3 regions of the Allobosea sp. 05T433 genome follow, and region 3 is predicted to be linked to each of the others. Evidence: riboswitches for the same ligand, from Rfam matches in the RefSeq annotation. Region 3 holds a riboswitch; each other region holds the start of a gene.
What was found. Region 3 has a riboswitch for cobalamin ahead of AC1DGP_RS25980 (CbtB domain-containing protein). Riboswitches for the same ligand answer to the same signal wherever they lie in the genome.
Positions count from the first base shown of each region.

Region 1: another riboswitch for cobalamin. It lies ahead of AC1DGP_RS18670 (ABC transporter substrate-binding protein); the one in region 3 lies ahead of AC1DGP_RS25980 (CbtB domain-containing protein).
Region 2: another riboswitch for cobalamin. It lies ahead of metE (5-methyltetrahydropteroyltriglutamate--homocysteine S-methyltransferase); the one in region 3 lies ahead of AC1DGP_RS25980 (CbtB domain-containing protein).

Region 1 is NZ_JBFTKS010000013.1:45,662-51,027, forward strand. Features, by position in the region: gene AC1DGP_RS18660 (ribonucleoside-diphosphate reductase subunit alpha) at 1-1,087, shown strand, start outside; gene AC1DGP_RS18665 (ribonucleotide-diphosphate reductase subunit beta) at 1,213-2,340, shown strand; cobalamin riboswitch at 2,431-2,640, shown strand; gene AC1DGP_RS18670 (ABC transporter substrate-binding protein) at 2,917-3,945, shown strand; gene AC1DGP_RS18675 (FecCD family ABC transporter permease) at 3,954-4,979, shown strand; gene AC1DGP_RS18680 (ABC transporter ATP-binding protein) at 4,976-5,366, shown strand, end outside.
Region 2 is NZ_JBFTKS010000013.1:26,024-31,389, forward strand. Features, by position in the region: gene AC1DGP_RS18605 (hypothetical protein) at 200-700, opposite strand; gene metE (5-methyltetrahydropteroyltriglutamate--homocysteine S-methyltransferase) at 824-3,172, opposite strand; cobalamin riboswitch at 3,282-3,506, opposite strand; gene AC1DGP_RS18615 (TonB-dependent hemoglobin/transferrin/lactoferrin family receptor) at 3,802-5,366, shown strand, end outside.
Region 3 is NZ_JBFTKS010000023.1:77,476-82,841, reverse strand. Features, by position in the region: gene cobD (threonine-phosphate decarboxylase CobD) at 1-657, opposite strand, end outside; gene cbiB (adenosylcobinamide-phosphate synthase CbiB) at 669-1,649, shown strand; gene cobO (cob(I)yrinic acid a,c-diamide adenosyltransferase) at 1,753-2,364, opposite strand; gene cobU (bifunctional adenosylcobinamide kinase/adenosylcobinamide-phosphate guanylyltransferase) at 2,378-2,902, opposite strand; cobalamin riboswitch at 3,043-3,225, shown strand; gene AC1DGP_RS25980 (CbtB domain-containing protein) at 3,213-3,443, shown strand; gene AC1DGP_RS25975 (CbtA family protein) at 3,456-4,196, shown strand; gene AC1DGP_RS25970 (DUF1636 family protein) at 4,246-4,635, shown strand; gene cobW (cobalamin biosynthesis protein CobW) at 4,640-5,366, shown strand, end outside.

The DNA of each region.
Region 1 (5,366 bases), on a different contig from region 3:
CAACCTCGCAGCCCATGTGACGGCGGGCGGGCTCGACCGGGCCAGGCTCGGCAAGACGGTCGCGACCGCGATGCGGATGCTCGACAACGTCATCGACATCAATTTCTACACGATCCCCGAGGCACGCCGCTCGAACCTGCGCCACCGCCCGGTCGGCCTCGGCATCATGGGCTTCCAGGATGCGCTGCAGACCTTGCGCCTGCCCGCGGCGTCCGAGGGTGCCGTAGCCTTCGCCGACACCTCGATGGAGGCGATCAGCTGGTTTGCGATCTCGGCCTCGGTCGATCTTGCCGCCGAGCGCGGTCGCTACCCGAGCTTCGAAGGCTCGCTCTGGTCGAAGGGCATCCTGCCGATCGACTCGCTCTACATCCTCTCGGAGGCCCGCGACGGCGATGTCGAAACACTCGATCGTTCGACGACGCTGGACTGGGACAGCCTGCGCGAGCGGGTGAAGACCACCGGCATGCGCAACTCGAACTGCATGGCGATCGCCCCTACCGCAACGATCTCCAACATCGTCGGTGTCTCGCAGTCGATCGAGCCGTCCTATAGCCAGCTCTACGTCAAGGCGAACATGTCGGGCGACTTCACGGTCGTGAATGCCGACCTCGTCCGCGATCTCAAGGCGCGCGATCTCTGGGACGAGGTCATGGTCTCGGACCTGAAATACTACGACGGAAAGGTCAGTCAGATCGACCGCGTCCCCGACGATCTCAAGGCGCTCTACGCAACCTCCTTCGAGATCGAGACAAGCTGGCTGATCCGCGCCGCCGCACGCCGTCAGAAATGGATCGACCAGGGCCAGTCGCTCAATCTCTACATGGCGCAGCCTTCCGGCAGGAAGCTCGACGAGGCCTATCGCCTCGCCTGGCGGCTCGGCCTGAAGACGACCTATTACCTGCGCGCGCTCTCGGCGACCCATGTCGAGAAGTCGACGCTGAAGGGCACTGACGGCAAGCTCAACGCGGTGTCGGCAACGGTCCCCGTCGCGTCCAAGCTGATCCTCGTCGACATCCCGCTCGACAATGGCATGGCCGTGCCGAACGCCTGCTCGATCGACGATCCGACCTGCGAAGCCTGCCAGTGAGGCAGCGGCGGCATCCACGCTCGCCTTCGCGGCGCGCATGGATGCCCGGCCCTGCCCGATAGCGAACGATACGGACGGCCGGGGCAGACCCGGCCATGACATTCAGACCCGATTGGATATTCATCATGCTCGACTGGTCAGACAGCAAGCCTGCCACCGCCCTCGATCTCAATCCGGCCGCGCCCGGCGGAACCTCTGCCGATGCCACCGGCCTCGGCGAGATCGATCGCTCCGGCGGCCGCGTCAGCGTCGACGAGAAGCGGATGATCAACTGCCGCGCCGATGTGAACCAGCTCCTGCCGCTCAAGTACAAATGGGCCTGGGAGAAATACCTCGCCGGCTGCAACAATCACTGGATGCCGACAGAGGTCTCGATGCAGGCCGATATCGCTCTGTGGAAGTCGAAGGACGGGCTGACCGAGGACGAGCGCCGCACGATCAAGCGCAATCTCGGCTTCTTCGCGGCCTCGGAAAGCCTCGTCGCCAACAACATCGTGCTCGCGATCTACCGTCATCTCACCAATCCGGAATGCCGGCAGTACCTGCTGCGCCAGGCTTTCGAGGAGGCGGTGCACACCCACACCTTCCAGTACATCGTCGAGAGTCTCGGCCTCGACGAGGGCGAACTCTTCAACATGTATCGCGAGGTGCCTTCGATCACCGACAAAGCGGCCTGGGCCCTGAAGCACACCCAGCATCTCGACGATCCCGATTTCGAGACCGGCACGCCCGAGGCCGATCAGGCCTTCCTGCGCGACCTCGTCGCCTTCTACGTGATCTTCGAGGGCATGTGGTTCTATACCGGCTTCGCCCAGATCCTGTCGCTCGGCCGACGCAACAAGATGGTCGGCATCGCCGAGCAGTACCAGTACATCCTGCGCGACGAGAGCATTCACCTGAATTTTGGCATCGACGTGATCAACCAGATCAAGATCGAAAACCCGCATCTCTGGACCAAGGCCTTCCAGGACGAGCTGCGCGGCATGATCCGCGACGCTGCCGAACTCGAGGCCGCCTATGGCCGGGACACCATGCCGCGCGGCTTCCTCGGCCTGAATGCTGCGCTCTGCGAGCAGTACATGCATTTCATCGCCAACCGCCGTTGCGCGCAGCTCGGCCTCGCGCCGGTCTTCGCGGAAACGGAAAACCCGTTCCCCTGGATGAGCGAGGCGATGGACCTGAAGAAGGAGAAGAACTTCTTCGAGACCCGCGTCATCGAATACCAGAACGGCGGCGCTCTGAGCTGGGAGTGAGCTGAGAAGGATGGAGCCGTCTCGCTGCAGGGCTCCATCAGCAGGCGGTGTGGTCGGTGCCTGCGGCTTGACGCCGCCTTGGGCCCCTCTATGGTCGGCCGCGATCAAGGTTCCTCGGGTCCAGGCCCGAAGCTAAGAGGGAATTCGGTGAGGCGCCCTGCGCCGAATCCGAGGCTGCCCCCGCAACTGTAAGCGGCGAGCTCTTCTCCCAACGTCCACTGGCGCTCTCACGCCGGGAAGGCCGGGCGAAGCCAGCGCTGACCCGCGAGCCAGGAGACCTGCCCTGATCGCAGAAGCGTCTTTCGGGCGGGGTGTCCGGGGGGATTTGCGTCGGCGGCAGGTCGTAGACCCGCACCCCCGAACCGATCCGCTCAAGCTCCCGGCTCGTCATCTCGGGGAGCGATGAATTCCATGTCCATGATGCCGAACCACGCGGTCGCAGCCGCGGCAGAGCGCTTGACGCAGACTCGTCGAGCAGTCTATCAAAATTGTAATATTGTTGCATTACAGGATCGGCCGTGCGAGGCCCTCGAGCCTCGCGACGCATGCCGTCGCTCGACGCTATCGGAGACTTCAATGCGCAGCGCCGCACGCCTTTCTTGCCTTTCGTTCGTCGCAGCCATCGGCATGTCGATGTCCGGAGCGGCCTTGGCCGCGCCGACGCAGTATCCGCTGACGCTGGAGAATTGCCGGGAGACGATAACGTTCAACCAGGCGCCAAAGCGCGTCGTGGCGGTCGGACAGACGCAGACCGAGATCCTCTACGCGCTCGGGCTCGGCGACAAGGTCGTGGGCACAGCCGTGTGGTTCAGCCCTGTCGCGAAGCCCTATGAGGCGGTCAACGCCAAGGTGAAGCGGCTTGCCGACAACGATCCGAGTTTCGAGGCCGTCGTCGCCCAGGAACCCGACCTCGTGACTGCGATGTTCGAATGGCATATCGGCCCCAACGGCATCGTCGGCAAGCGCGACCAGTTTGCGAAGCTGAAGGTGCCGACCTATGTCTCGCCCACCGACTGCGTCGGAAAGGACAATTCCGGGCCGGGCGACGGCGTCCGCACGCAGATGTTCACGATGGATCTCGTCTACCGCAATATTCGCGAGTTCGGGCAGATCTTCGACGTCTCCGATCGCGCCGAGGCGCTGGTCGCCGAATTGAAGGCCCGCGAGGACAAGGCGGTCGCTTCTGTGGCCGGTATCAAGCCGCAGGATGTCCCCGTCGTGGTCTGGTTCTCCAGCAAGGACATCAAGGGCGACGCCTTCCTGGCCGGCAAGAATGGCGTGCCTGCCTATATCCTGTCGAAGCTCGGCGCCCGGAACGTCATCACCACCAACGAGGAATGGCCGCTGGTCGGTTGGGAGACCGTCGCTTCCGCCAACCCTGCCGTCATCGTCGTGGTCAAGATGGATCGCCGGCGTTTCCCAGCAGATGACATCAATCTCAAGCTCGACTTCCTCAAGACCGACGCGGTTGCGAGCAAGCTCGACGCCAGTCGGCAGCAGCGGATCGTGATCATGGATGTCGGCGCGACCAGGGCCGGGCTTGATACGATCGACGGCATCGAGGCGCTGGCCAACGGCATCAAGAGCTTCGGCCTCACCAAGTGAGCCATGGAGTGGTTCGGCCCAACTGGTTGGCGAGGGGCGCAGTAGCGATCCTCGCCTTCGTCCTGCTGATACTCGCGATCGCGCTCGCCGTGACGATCGGCGAAATGTCGATCCCGCTTGCCACGGTCTTCAGGGCCCTGGGCAACGGGTTGTTCGATCTCGACTACCCCGTGAGCGCGATCCAGCAGGGCGTCATCTTCGACTACCGGTTGAGCCGGGCTGTGGTGGCGGCCCTCTGCGGAGGAGCGCTCGCGCTTTCGGGGGCAATCCTGCAGGCGCTGCTGCGCAATCCGCTCGCAGAGCCCTATATCCTCGGTATCTCGGCCGGAGCCTCGACGGGTGCGGTCGCGGTGATGATCCTGGGCTTCGGCGGTGCTGCGCTCAGCATATCTGGCGGTGCCTTCCTCGGCGCCATTGCTGCGCTCGCCATCGTTGCCTTGCTCGCCGCAGGGGCCGGTGGCGCGACCGACCGCGTGATCCTCGCAGGCGTCGCCGGATCGCAGCTGTTCAATGCGGCGACCGCGACGATCGTCACCACGCTGGCCAGTGCCGAACAGGCCCGCGGCGTGATGTTCTGGCTTCTCGGTAATTTCGGGGGGGTGCGCTGGCCCGATGTCTGGCTCGCTACGCCAGTGGCCTTCGCGGGCTTCGCTGTCTGCATCTTTCATACGAAGGCGCTCGATGCGTTCGCCTTCGGCGCGGATGCCGCGGCCGCGTTGGGCGTGGCGGTGACCCGCGTGCGCATCGTGCTGTTCGTGACGACGGCCGTCATGACAGCGACCATGGTCAGTATCGTCGGCACGATCGGGTTCGTCGGTCTCGTCATACCCCACGCCGCGCGCTTCCTGACGGGCCCAGCCCATGCCCGGCTGCTCCCGGCATGCCTGATCATCGGTGCAATCTTCATGATTCTTGCCGACATCCTGTCGCGGACGCTGGTGCCGCAGCAGATTCTGCCGATCGGCGTCGTGACGGCGCTGTTCGGCGCCCCGGCCTTCGCCTTCATACTCTATCGCGCGAGGCGACCGGCATGACGCTGGCCGCGCGCGACGTCCGTTGGAGCGCCGGAGGGCGCGTGATCGTGGACGGCGTGACGCTGCACGCCGAACCGGGAAAGATCCTCGGTCTCATCGGCCCCAACGGTTCGGGAAAGTCGAGCCTGTTGAGGCTGCTGTGCCGCCTGCGCAAGGTCGCAAGCGGCGTGGTGACGCTGGACGACCGCGAGATCGGCACCTTGTCGCGGCACGACCTCGCCCGGCGCCTGGCCTTTGTCGAGCAGCAGGCGACGACTGAAATCCAGCTCTCTGTGTGCGACGTCGTCAGACTCGGACGGACCCCGCATCGCGGCGCACTCGCGTCCTGGACAGCGGCCGACGAAGACGCGGTCGAGGCCGCGCTGGCACGCGTCGATATGGCCGATC
Region 2 (5,366 bases), on a different contig from region 3:
ACCGTTGGCATGGTGAGCCGAGGCATCGCAGGCGCGAGCCCCGCGCTTCATTTGCGTGCCGGGCAGACATCGCGCCGAATGCTCGGATCAGCGAATTTGGTGCGCATCTGCTGGGGATGGCGGGCAAATCGGCCTTGAAGCCGAGGTCGCGCAAGAGAGCGGCCATCCATGCGCGAACGCATGGCGGCTTGCTCAGGGCTCAGACCGGCGGTGCGCGGGGATTGGCGGGCGATCGGCCGGCGACAAAGCCATGAGGCGCGTCGAGATGCCGGATCAAGGCGTTCAGGTCGACGATCCGATAGACAACTGGCAGAAAGCCGATTGCTGACGGCACATTCGCTTGGGCTGGATGAGAGCAACCGAGCGCGCAGCCGCTCATCAGATCATGCTGCGCCGTGCCGCGGTCGGTCGTGTCACCCGGTGAAGAAGCCCCCGGCGAGCAAAGCGTTATGGCCAGAGTGCGATCGAGAGCGATACTCGCAGCATTGGCACCCGACGCGAGCCCTGTCAGAACCACCTGGAGCACGAGCAGATAGGCCACGGCGACCGCGACCCAACGGCTCGATTCTGCTCTCTGGCGCCACGCGGACAAGGGCTGCCCTCCTGACGTTTGGATAGCACCGCTGTTGGCCGCGTCAATTGCCAAGGCGCAAACGAGCGTCGGGCACCTCACGCAAGACAGTACGGCATGGAGCTGCATGCGCAGTCCCCTCGGTCCCCCCGTGCAGAGATCCCCGACCCGCCAAGAAGCTTCGAGAGGCGATGCCGGCTTGACGGCGACGTCGCGGCGGTGTCCTGCGCCGCCGCGACGAGCCTCAGGCGCTCAGCGAGCGGCTGCCCGGACGTGCCGCGCGGCTTCAACCATATTGACGAGAGCAGGCCTGACCTCCTCCCATTTGCGGGTCTTCAGGCCGCAATCGGGGTTGATCCAGAGCTGTTCGTCTGCGAGCTGGAGGCGAGCGAGCTTCATCAGGCTCGTCATCTCGCCCACCTCGGGCACCCGCGGCGAGTGGATGTCATAGACGCCGGGACCGATCTCGTTGGGGTAGCGATAGGTCTTGAAGGCGTCGAGCAATTCCATCTTCGACCGCGAGGTCTCGATCGAGATCACATCGGCGTCCATCGCGGCGATCGCGTCGATGATGTCGTTGAACTCCGAGTAGCACATATGGGTGTGCACCTGGGTTGCGTCGGTGACGCCCGAGGCACAGAGCCTGAAGCTGCCCACCGCCCAGTCCAGATAGCCCTTCCACTCGCTCTTGCGCAGCGGCAGCCCCTCGCGCAGCGCCGCCTCGTCGATTTGGATCATCGCGGCACCGGCCTTCTCCAAATCGATGACCTCGTCGCGGATCGCCAGCGCGATCTGGCGGCAGGAGGCACTGCGCGGGATGTCGTCGCGGACGAAAGACCAGTTCAGGATCGTCACGGGCCCGGTCAGCATGCCCTTCATCGGCCTCACCGTCAGCGACTGCGAATAGGTCCACCAGCCGACCGTCATCGGCTGCGGCCGCGAGACGTCGCCGAACAGGATTGGCGGCCGCACACAGCGCGAGCCGTAGCTCTGGACCCAGCCATGTTTGGTGAAGGCGAAGCCGGCGAGCTGCTCGCCAAAATACTGCACCATGTCGTTGCGCTCGAACTCGCCATGGACGAGCACGTCGAGGCCAATCTCCTCCTGCCAGCGCACCGTGCGCTCCGTCTCCTCACGCAGGAATTGCTCATAGTCGGCATCGCTGATCAGGCCCTTGGCATGAGCCGAGCGGGCCTTGCGGACCTCGGCGGTCTGCGGAAAGGAGCCGATCGTTGTCGTCGGGAAGGCTGGCAGGTTGAAGCGTTCGCGCTGCAATTTCGCTCGGGCTGCGAAGGGGCTCTTGCGGTCCGTCATGCTGGGCGTCACCGCCGCGACACGAGCGGCGACTGCGGCATCGTGGACTTTCGGCGAAGCCTTTCGGGCCGCCGCTGCGGCCGCCGAAGCGTCCAGGGCATCCCTGACGCTGTCGCGGCCACCCGCGAGGGCTTTGCCCAGCACCGAGAGTTCGCCCATCTTCTGTACGGAGAAGGCGAGCCAGCTCTTCAGGTCGGAGTCGAGATCGGTTTCGAGATCGAGATCGATCGGCGTGTGCAGCAGCGAGCAGGAGGGCGCGATCTGGACATGGTCGGTGCCGCGCCTGGCGACCACCGGCTCGAGCCGGCCGAGCAGCGCCGGCAGGTTGGCCCGCCAGATGTTGCGGCCATCGATCATGCCGAGCGACAGCACGAGCCCGCGCGGTGCCTTGGCCAGCACCTCCTCGAGCTGCGCGGGAGCGCGCACGAGGTCGAGATGAAGGCCTGCGACAGGCAGCGTGACCGCCGTGTCGAGATTGTCGCCGAGACCACCGAAATAGGTCGTCAGCATGACCTTCAGCTGCGGCAAGGCATGGGCGATGGTGGCATAGGTCCGGCGCAGGGCGTCGCGGGCGGCCTCGTCGAGATCGAGCACCAGACAAGGCTCGTCGATCTGGACCCATTCGGCACCATTGGCGGAAAGGCGGCGCAGCACATCGATATAGACCGGCAGCAACTCGCCGAGCAGCGAGAGCGGATCGAGGCTGGCGTCCTTGCTCTTGCCGAGTTTCAGATAGGTGACCGGCCCAAGCAGAACGGGGCGGGTGTCGTAGCCGAGTGACTTGGCCTCACGATACTCGTCGACCGCCTTGAGCGAGGACAGTGCGAAGCGCTGTCCGGTCGCGAATTCGGGCACCATGTAGTGGTAGTTGGTGTCGAACCACTTGGTCATTTCCTGCGCCGGGGCGCCGTGGGAATGCTCGTGGTCGTGGTGGGCATGGCCGCAGGAGGTGTGCGGCTCGGTCTCGCTTTGCGCACCTCGCGCCATGGCGAAATAGGTCGCCAGCCCGACCGGACCACCCTTCCAGCCATAGATCTCGGGAATCGCGCCGACCATCACGCTGATGTCCAGCACCTGATCGTAGAACGAAAAGTCGTTCGACGGGATGACGGTGACGCCGCGTGCCTTCTGGCGCGCCCAGTCGGCGGCGCGCAATGCGGCGGCGGTGTCGAGCAGGTCCCTTTCGGTCGACTTGCCCGACCAATAGCTTTCGAGAGCGAGTTTGAGTTCGCGGCGCGGACCAATGCGCGGCGTCCCAAGGGTCGCGACAGGAAGTGAAGATGACATAGGCTTACCCCAGAAGTTGGGAGCAAAGGCCAAAGCGGACGCGTCCAGGATTCCGCCGGCGAAGAGCCTGCGCAATCGCAAAGCGCTCCACCGGGACACCCCGCCCGAGGACGTTCAGTTCGTCGAGGCAGGTCTCCTGGCTCACGGGTCATCGCTGCTGTCCGGCCTTCCCGAGACCTTGCCGGCCTCAGTGACACATCTTGGACAGCGGCTCACCGCTTACAGTTGCGGGGGCAGCGCCGGCCTTGCCCAGGTCAATAGCGACCTCGACGCACCGGCTTCCCTCTTAGCTCCGGGCAAACAGACCCAGAGAACCACGACACCCCAACCTAGGTCCAAATGCTCGCCGCAGTCAATGGGAATATAAAGACATCTTTATGTCTCCATGTCGCTATCTGCGCCGACTGACGCTGCCCCCGACGGCGGGGTGTACCCTGGTCGCGCGCAGGCGATGCGGGGCAAGCAGTTCCCCGCGCAATTGCTAAAGTAGAATAATTAGAATCTATATCTATTATAGATTGCATGTACTTCACTACAAAAATACATCAGAAAACACTGTGTCAAATTTACAATTGCGAATCCTAGTACCAGCGGACTACATCCACCCGCAAATGGACTGGGGTCTTCCAATGAAGAACAAATCAAAACTATATTTTTCAGCCACTTTCCTTTTTACAATCCTTCAAAGCACGATTTGTTACTCTCAAGCGATCGCAGATGGCGGCAGTGCGTCACCGGCGTTCACGCTCGACCAGATTACGGTCACGGCGACACGCGGTGAAAAGCAGGTTCTCGATGTTCCCGGCGTCGTGAACGTTATCTCACGGCAGGAACTCGACGAGCGCATGACGCGCGACATGCAGGACCTCGTCCGCTACCAGCCGGGTGTCAGCGTCAACCGCCTCACCAGCGGCACCGACCCGTTCGGCAACCTCGATGGCTTCACGATCCGGGGGGTCGGCGGCAACCGCGTCCAGATGCAGGTCGATGGATCGCGTGTGATCGAGCGCATCACTGATGGCAATCGCAACTTTGTCGAGATGCCCTTCCTGAAGAGCGTCGAGATCGTGCGTGGCCCGGGCTCCGTGCTCTGGGGCGCCGATGCTCTGGGCGGCATCGTCGCCTATCGTACGCTCGATCCCCAGGACCTGCTGAAAGGCAAGGACAAGCCGTATGCCGTACGTCTCGATGCCGGGTATGACAGTTTCGACCGCTCCTTCACCAAGACCGGCATTGCGGCCTTCAGGCTCACCCCTGCCCTCGAGGCCATTGTCGGCCTGAGCCAGAAGACGGCGGAGGAGGCCAAACTCAGCCGTGCCCGGGCCGATGGCGGCCGCTGGGGCTGCCCCGTGCCGAGCCTGCGCTATCTCGGCTGCGACACGCTGAACCCGCTCGACAGCACGGTTTGGAACGCCTTCGGCAAGATCGTCTTCTCGCCGACGACAGACCATACGTTCAAGCTGACCGGAGAGTATTTCGACAACAGCTCAAAGGTAAATCAGCTCTGGGACTACAATGTCTTGGCGTCTGGTCTCCGCAACGGACCCTATATCCGAGATGAAGTGAAGTCACGCCAGCGCATCGCCTTCGAGCATCAATGGGATGTCGGCACGAGCTTCCTCGACTCGATCCGCTGGCAGGCATCGTTCTCGCCACAGAAGCGTGAGGTCACCAATAATCGCTACCAGACGCAGACCAACAACCAGCAGCGTTTCACCCGCGGCTTCCTCGACTATTCCGAACAATTCTCCCAGCTCGACATCCAGGCCAAGTCGAGCTTCGCGCTCGGCTCGAGCTTCCACAGGCTGACCTACGGGTTCCAGGGCGACGTCACCAAGACCGATTATGAGCGTCGCGACGACGTCCGGAACATGTCGACCGGCGTCACCACCACGACGATTGCAGGCGGCTTCAACTTCGCCAACGCGACGACGACGCGCTACGATTTCTATCTGCAGGACGAAATCGAATTGCTAAACGGTCGCTGGACGATCACGCCGGGCGTCCGTTACGCCAATTACAAGATCGACCCGAGCATTGGGCCAGGCTACGTCATCGTGCCGGGCAAGGCTCCGCGCGAGATCGACTCGCATAAGCTGATCCCGCAGGTCGGCACGATCTTCAAGCTCGACGAGACCTATTCACTCTATGCCCGCTACGCCCAGGGCTTCAAGATGCCGACCGCGCAGCAGCT
Region 3 (5,366 bases):
CTCCGTCAGGCGCGCCTCGCCGATCGCGAAACCCAGACGCAAGCCGGCAAGCCCGTAAGTCTTGCCAAAGGAGCGCAGGATCAGCGTCGCCGGTGGCAGCTCGGGGATCAGGCTCGCCTCGGGCATGAAATCGATGAAGGCCTCGTCGATGACGAGCAACCCGCCTCGTCCGGCCAGGTCACGCGCAACCGCCGTGAGTTGCGCGCGCTCAATCACCCGCCCATCGGGATTGTTCGGGTTGACCAGCACGACCACGCCCGCATCGCCCGCCTCCGCGGGCGTTGCGCTCTCCCGCACGTCCATCCCCGCCTTGCGCCAGGCCACCGCATGTTCGGCATAGGTCGGGCCGATCACGACGACTGGCCCGGTGTTCGCAAGACACGGCAGCAGTTCGATCAGGATCTGAGTGCCGGGCGCCGCGACGATGCCGGCCGTCTCGGGCACCCGGTACGTCTCGCGTGCCGCAGCGAGCAATGCCGCCTCGTCCCGCACTCCCGGCAGGCGCTGCCAGAGGCTTAACGGCAGCGCAGGAACCGGATAGGGGATGGGATTGATCCCGGTCGAAAGATCGATCCATGGCTCGGGCGCCTCCGGGAACAGCGCCTTCGCCTGTGCCAGATCGCCGCCATGCCAGACCTTGCCTGCCGCCTCAGCCATTCCCGCCCCGCATGAGCCTGTCCGATTCCCTACCGCTCCTCGCCGCCGCCCTGATCATCGAGGCGGGATTCGGCTACCCCCAGGGCTTGTATGCGCTGATCGGCCATCCCGTCACCTGGATCGGTGCGCTGATCTCCCGGCTCGACCGGATGCTCAATCGCGAGCGCGCCTCCTTCATCGTGCGCAAGGCGGCCGGCGGCCTCGCCCTCGCGCTGCTGCTTGCCGCCACATTCGCCATCTCATGGGGGCTGACCCTGCTCTGCCGCGGCCTCGGCCCGCTGGGCTGGCTGCCCCTCGCGCTCGTCGCCTCCAGCCTCATCGCACAGCGCAGCCTGCACGAGCATGTCGCACGGGTCGCCGAAGGACTGGAGCGGGACGGGCTCAAAGGCGGACGCATCGCCGTTTCGATGATTGTCGGCCGCAACCCCGAAACCCTCGACGAAGCCGGAGTTTCCCGCGCCGCAATCGAAAGCCTTGCCGAGAATTTCTCGGACGGGATCGTCGCTCCGGCTTTCTGGCTCGGCGTCGGCGGCCTGCCGGGCGGCGCGCTCTACAAGGCGATCAATACCGCCGATTCGATGATCGGCCACAAGACACCGCGCCACCTCGCCTTCGGCTGGGCGGCGGCGCGTCTCGACGACCTCGTCAACCTTCCCGCCTCTCGCCTCACCGCGCTGCTGCTGACCGCAGCCGCCGCACTCGACAAAACGTCAGACCCCGCCAATGCGTGGCGAGCTGTCCGACGCGATGCCCGCCATCATCGTTCGCCCAATGCCGGTTGGCCGGAAGCCGCGATGGCAGGTGCGCTCGGCCTCCRGCTGGCGGGCCCGCGCGTCTATGGCGATGTCAGGGTCGACGACGGGTGGATGGGGGACGGCCGGGCCGAAGCGGAAGCGGCGGATATCCGGCGGGCGCTCGCTCTCTATCGGAGGGCGTGTCTGCTGCTGTGGGGGCTCGCCGTTGCGGGGGCCGTCACCGCGCTCGCCCTCTAGTTCATCGGACCGGGCATCGCATCGGGAACGACGATCTCACCTTCTGTGTTTGCTTCGACTTTCCCGAAAGCTGCGATCCACGTTTCGGGTCGATGCCCTGGCCTCAGAACTCGATCCCGGCCTGTGCCTTCACGCCCGCCGCGAAGTGATGCTTGACCACCGTCATCTCGGTGACGAGGTCTGCGACGGCGATCAACTCGGGCTTGGCATTGCGGCCGGTGACGACGATGTGCAGATCAGGGCGCCGGCTCGCCAATGTCTCGACCACCTCCGCCAGCGGCAGATAGTCGTAGCGCAGCGCGATATTGAGTTCGTCGAGCACGAGCAGGCGTATCTCCGGATCGTCCATCAACGCCTTGGCCTTGGCGAAGGCGCGCCCGGCGGCAGCGATGTCGCGGGCCTTGTCCTGCGTTTCCCAGGTGAAGCCTTCGCCCATCGTGTGCCAGACGATGCGATCGCCGAAGGCGTCGAGCGCCTTGCGTTCACCTGTCGCCCAGGCGCCCTTGATGAACTGCACCACCCCGACGCGCCAGTCATGGCCGAGAGCCCGCAGGATCAATCCGAAGGCGGCGGTCGACTTGCCCTTGCCTGGCCCCGTATTGACGATCAGGAGTCCCTTTTCGATCGTCTTGGCGGCGACCTCGGCATCCTGCACCGCCTTGCGCTTTTCCATCTTGGCCTTGTGGCGGGCGGCCTCGTCAGCATCGATCGTCATCGGAACCTCCTGCTCATTTCACCTGCATCGGCAGACCGGCGACCATGAAGATCACCCGGTCGGCCCGCGCCGCAAGCATCTGGTGCAACCGCCCCGCCTCGTCGCGGAACCGTCGGGCGAGCGCATTCTCGGGCACGATACCGAGCCCGACCTCGTTGGAAACCAGGACCACCGGGCCACGTGCCGAAACGCAGGCCTCGACCAGTTCCCGGCTTGCAGCCGCCACATCCTGCTCTGCCAGTATCACGTTGGTCAGCCAGAGCGTCAGGCAGTCCACCAGGGCAGGTTGCCCCGCGGGAACCGCGCGGATCGCCTGCGCCAGGGCCAGCGGCGCATCGATGGTCATCCAATCCTGCGACCGGCGGGCGCGGTGCTCGGCAATCCGGGCGCGCATCTCATCGTCATAGGCCTGCGCCGTGGCGAGATAGATCCAGGGCGCCGGCACCATCTCGATCAGGGCCTCGGCATGGCGGCTCTTGCCGGAGCGGGCGCCGCCCAGAACGAGGGTAAGAGGGGAAAGGATCGCTGCCACTGCCAAAATCTCAACCCAGGGAAGATCAGCCTAAGGAACGGACCTGGCGAGCGAAGCGAAACAAGCCGGGACAGGCCATCAGAGATCACATCGCTTCACTGCGCTCGCAATCACGATCGCTGCATTGCACAGCACCGTGCAGATGGCTAATGATCATCCCCGACGGTGCCTCTGCAAGGAGGTGAAAAGGGAACGCGGTGCGATACCGCGGCTGCCCCCGCAACTGTAAGCGGCGAGTTTCGCGCCATCGGCCACTGGGATTGTCCCGGGAAGGCGGCGAGAGATCCGGACCCGCGAGCCAGGAGACCTGCCGTCGATGAGTGATGCAATCCAGCGGGCTGCCGGCGGGGTGGCCAAGGAGACCGAGATGACGACGAATACGGCTTCGATCACCACCCAGGCCAGCGCATCCGAGCGCGTCAAGGCTGTCGCAGCTGCCCTGGCACTCGGCGCAGCCCTGATCTTCACCGTCGGCTTCGCCCATTCGACCAGCGTTCACAACGCAGCCCACGACACGCGCCACACCCTCGCCTTTCCCTGCCACTGAGGGAAAGGCAACATGGTCAATCGTGTTCTCACGGTCAGTCTTCTGGCCGGGCTTCTTGCTGGGCTCCTGGTCGCAGCACTCCAGCATGTCACCACCACGCCGCTGATCCTCAAGGCGGAAACCTTTGAGACGGCGTTGCGCGCAGCCGAGCTTCAGCACGCCAGCTTCACCGGCGATGCCAGGATCGTCCTTGCCCATGGCGGCGCCGACGCAGCCGACCACGCCGAGTGGAAGCCACAGGACGGCTTGCAGCGCACGGCCTTCACCACCATCGTCACCATTGCGACCGCGATCGGCTTTGCCGCCCTGCTGCTCGGCGGCATGATCGCAGCGGGCGATGCCATCACTGAACGGACCGCACTGATCTGGGCGGCTTGCGGCTTCCTGGCCTTCGGCCTCGTGCCGGCGACCGGGCTCGCACCGGAATTGCCCGGCAGCGCGTCAGCCGAACTGCTCCACCGCCAGACCTGGTGGATCGCCACCGCGCTCGTCACCGCCGGCGGCCTCTGGGTCTTCCTGCGGACGGAGGCGAGCTGGCTGCGGGCACTTGCCGTGCTTGCCATGCTCGTCCCGCATCTGATCGGCGCACCACATCCCGCCGCCCCGGAGAGCAAGGTCCCGGCCGAAATCGCAGCGCATTTCGCCGCGCTCTCGCTCGCGCTCCAGGCTGCCCTCTGGCTCGCTACCGGCTTTGCCGTCGGCGTGCTCTGGCCCTGGGCGACGCGCCGTGCCGCAGCCCCGGCCAAGGCCTGACGCTGAGCGCGATCCCCCGGGATCGCGCCGGAAGCAAAGGAACCGGCCTATGCCCGAAGGCGATGTCACCATTTTCGTCTGCGTCGCCTGCCGGCGCGCGCGGGCGGACCTGCCGGAGGGTTACGACCAGCCCGGACTGGGTTTTGCCGAGGCGCTGCGCGAACGCATCGCGCGCGACGGCGGGACGCTTCCGGTCGAACCCGTCGACTGCCTCGCGGTCTGCAATCGCCCCTGCACCGTCGCCTTGGCGGCCGACGGCAAATGGACCTATCTGATCGGCGATCTCGACGCAGACACCCATATCGCCGAAATCGTTGACGCAGCTGCAAGCTTTGCAGCCAGCGCAAACGGTATCGTTCCCTGGAAAGAAAGACCCGCTTCGTTCCGCAAGGGCGTGGTCGCGCGCGTACCGCCTCTCCCGGCGCGCCAACAAGGATGAGATCATGAACGCTCCCCAAGCCCGCTCGCTGGGCAAGATCCCCTGCACGATCATCACCGGCTTCCTCGGGGCCGGAAAGACCACACTGGTGCGGCACCTGCTGGAGAATGCAGGGGGCAAGCGCATCGCCGTGCTGGTCAATGAGTTCGGCGATCTCGGCTTCGACGGTTCCTTCATCGACGGCTGCGGCATTTCCGGCTGCACCGCGGAGGACATCGTCGAGCTGCCGAATGGCTGCATCTGCTGCACCGTCGCCGACGACTTCGTGCCAGCGCTGGAAAAGCTGCTCGACCGGCCGAACCCGCCGGAACACATCCTGATCGAGACCTCGGGGCTTGCCCTGCCGAAGCCGCTGGTCAACGCGTTCAATTGGCCGGCCATTCGGTCACGTGTCACGGTCGATGGTGTCATCGCCGTGGTCGATGGTCCGGCCGTGGCGGATGGCCAGTTCGCGGATGATCCCGCCGCTCTCGCTGCGCAGGCGGCGCAGGATGCCGCGGTCGGGCACGACAACCCGCTCGAAGAAGTGTTCGAGGACCAGATCCTCTGCGCCGACCTGATCCTGCTCAACAAGAGCGACCTCGTCGATGCGGCCGGCCGCGAACGCGTCAAGGCCGAGATCGCCGCGCATCTGCCGAAGGCGATCAAGATCGTCGAGACGGCCCATGGCAAGGTCGAGCCCGCCCTGATTATTGGCCTCAACGCGGCTGCCGAGGCCGATCTCGCTGGAC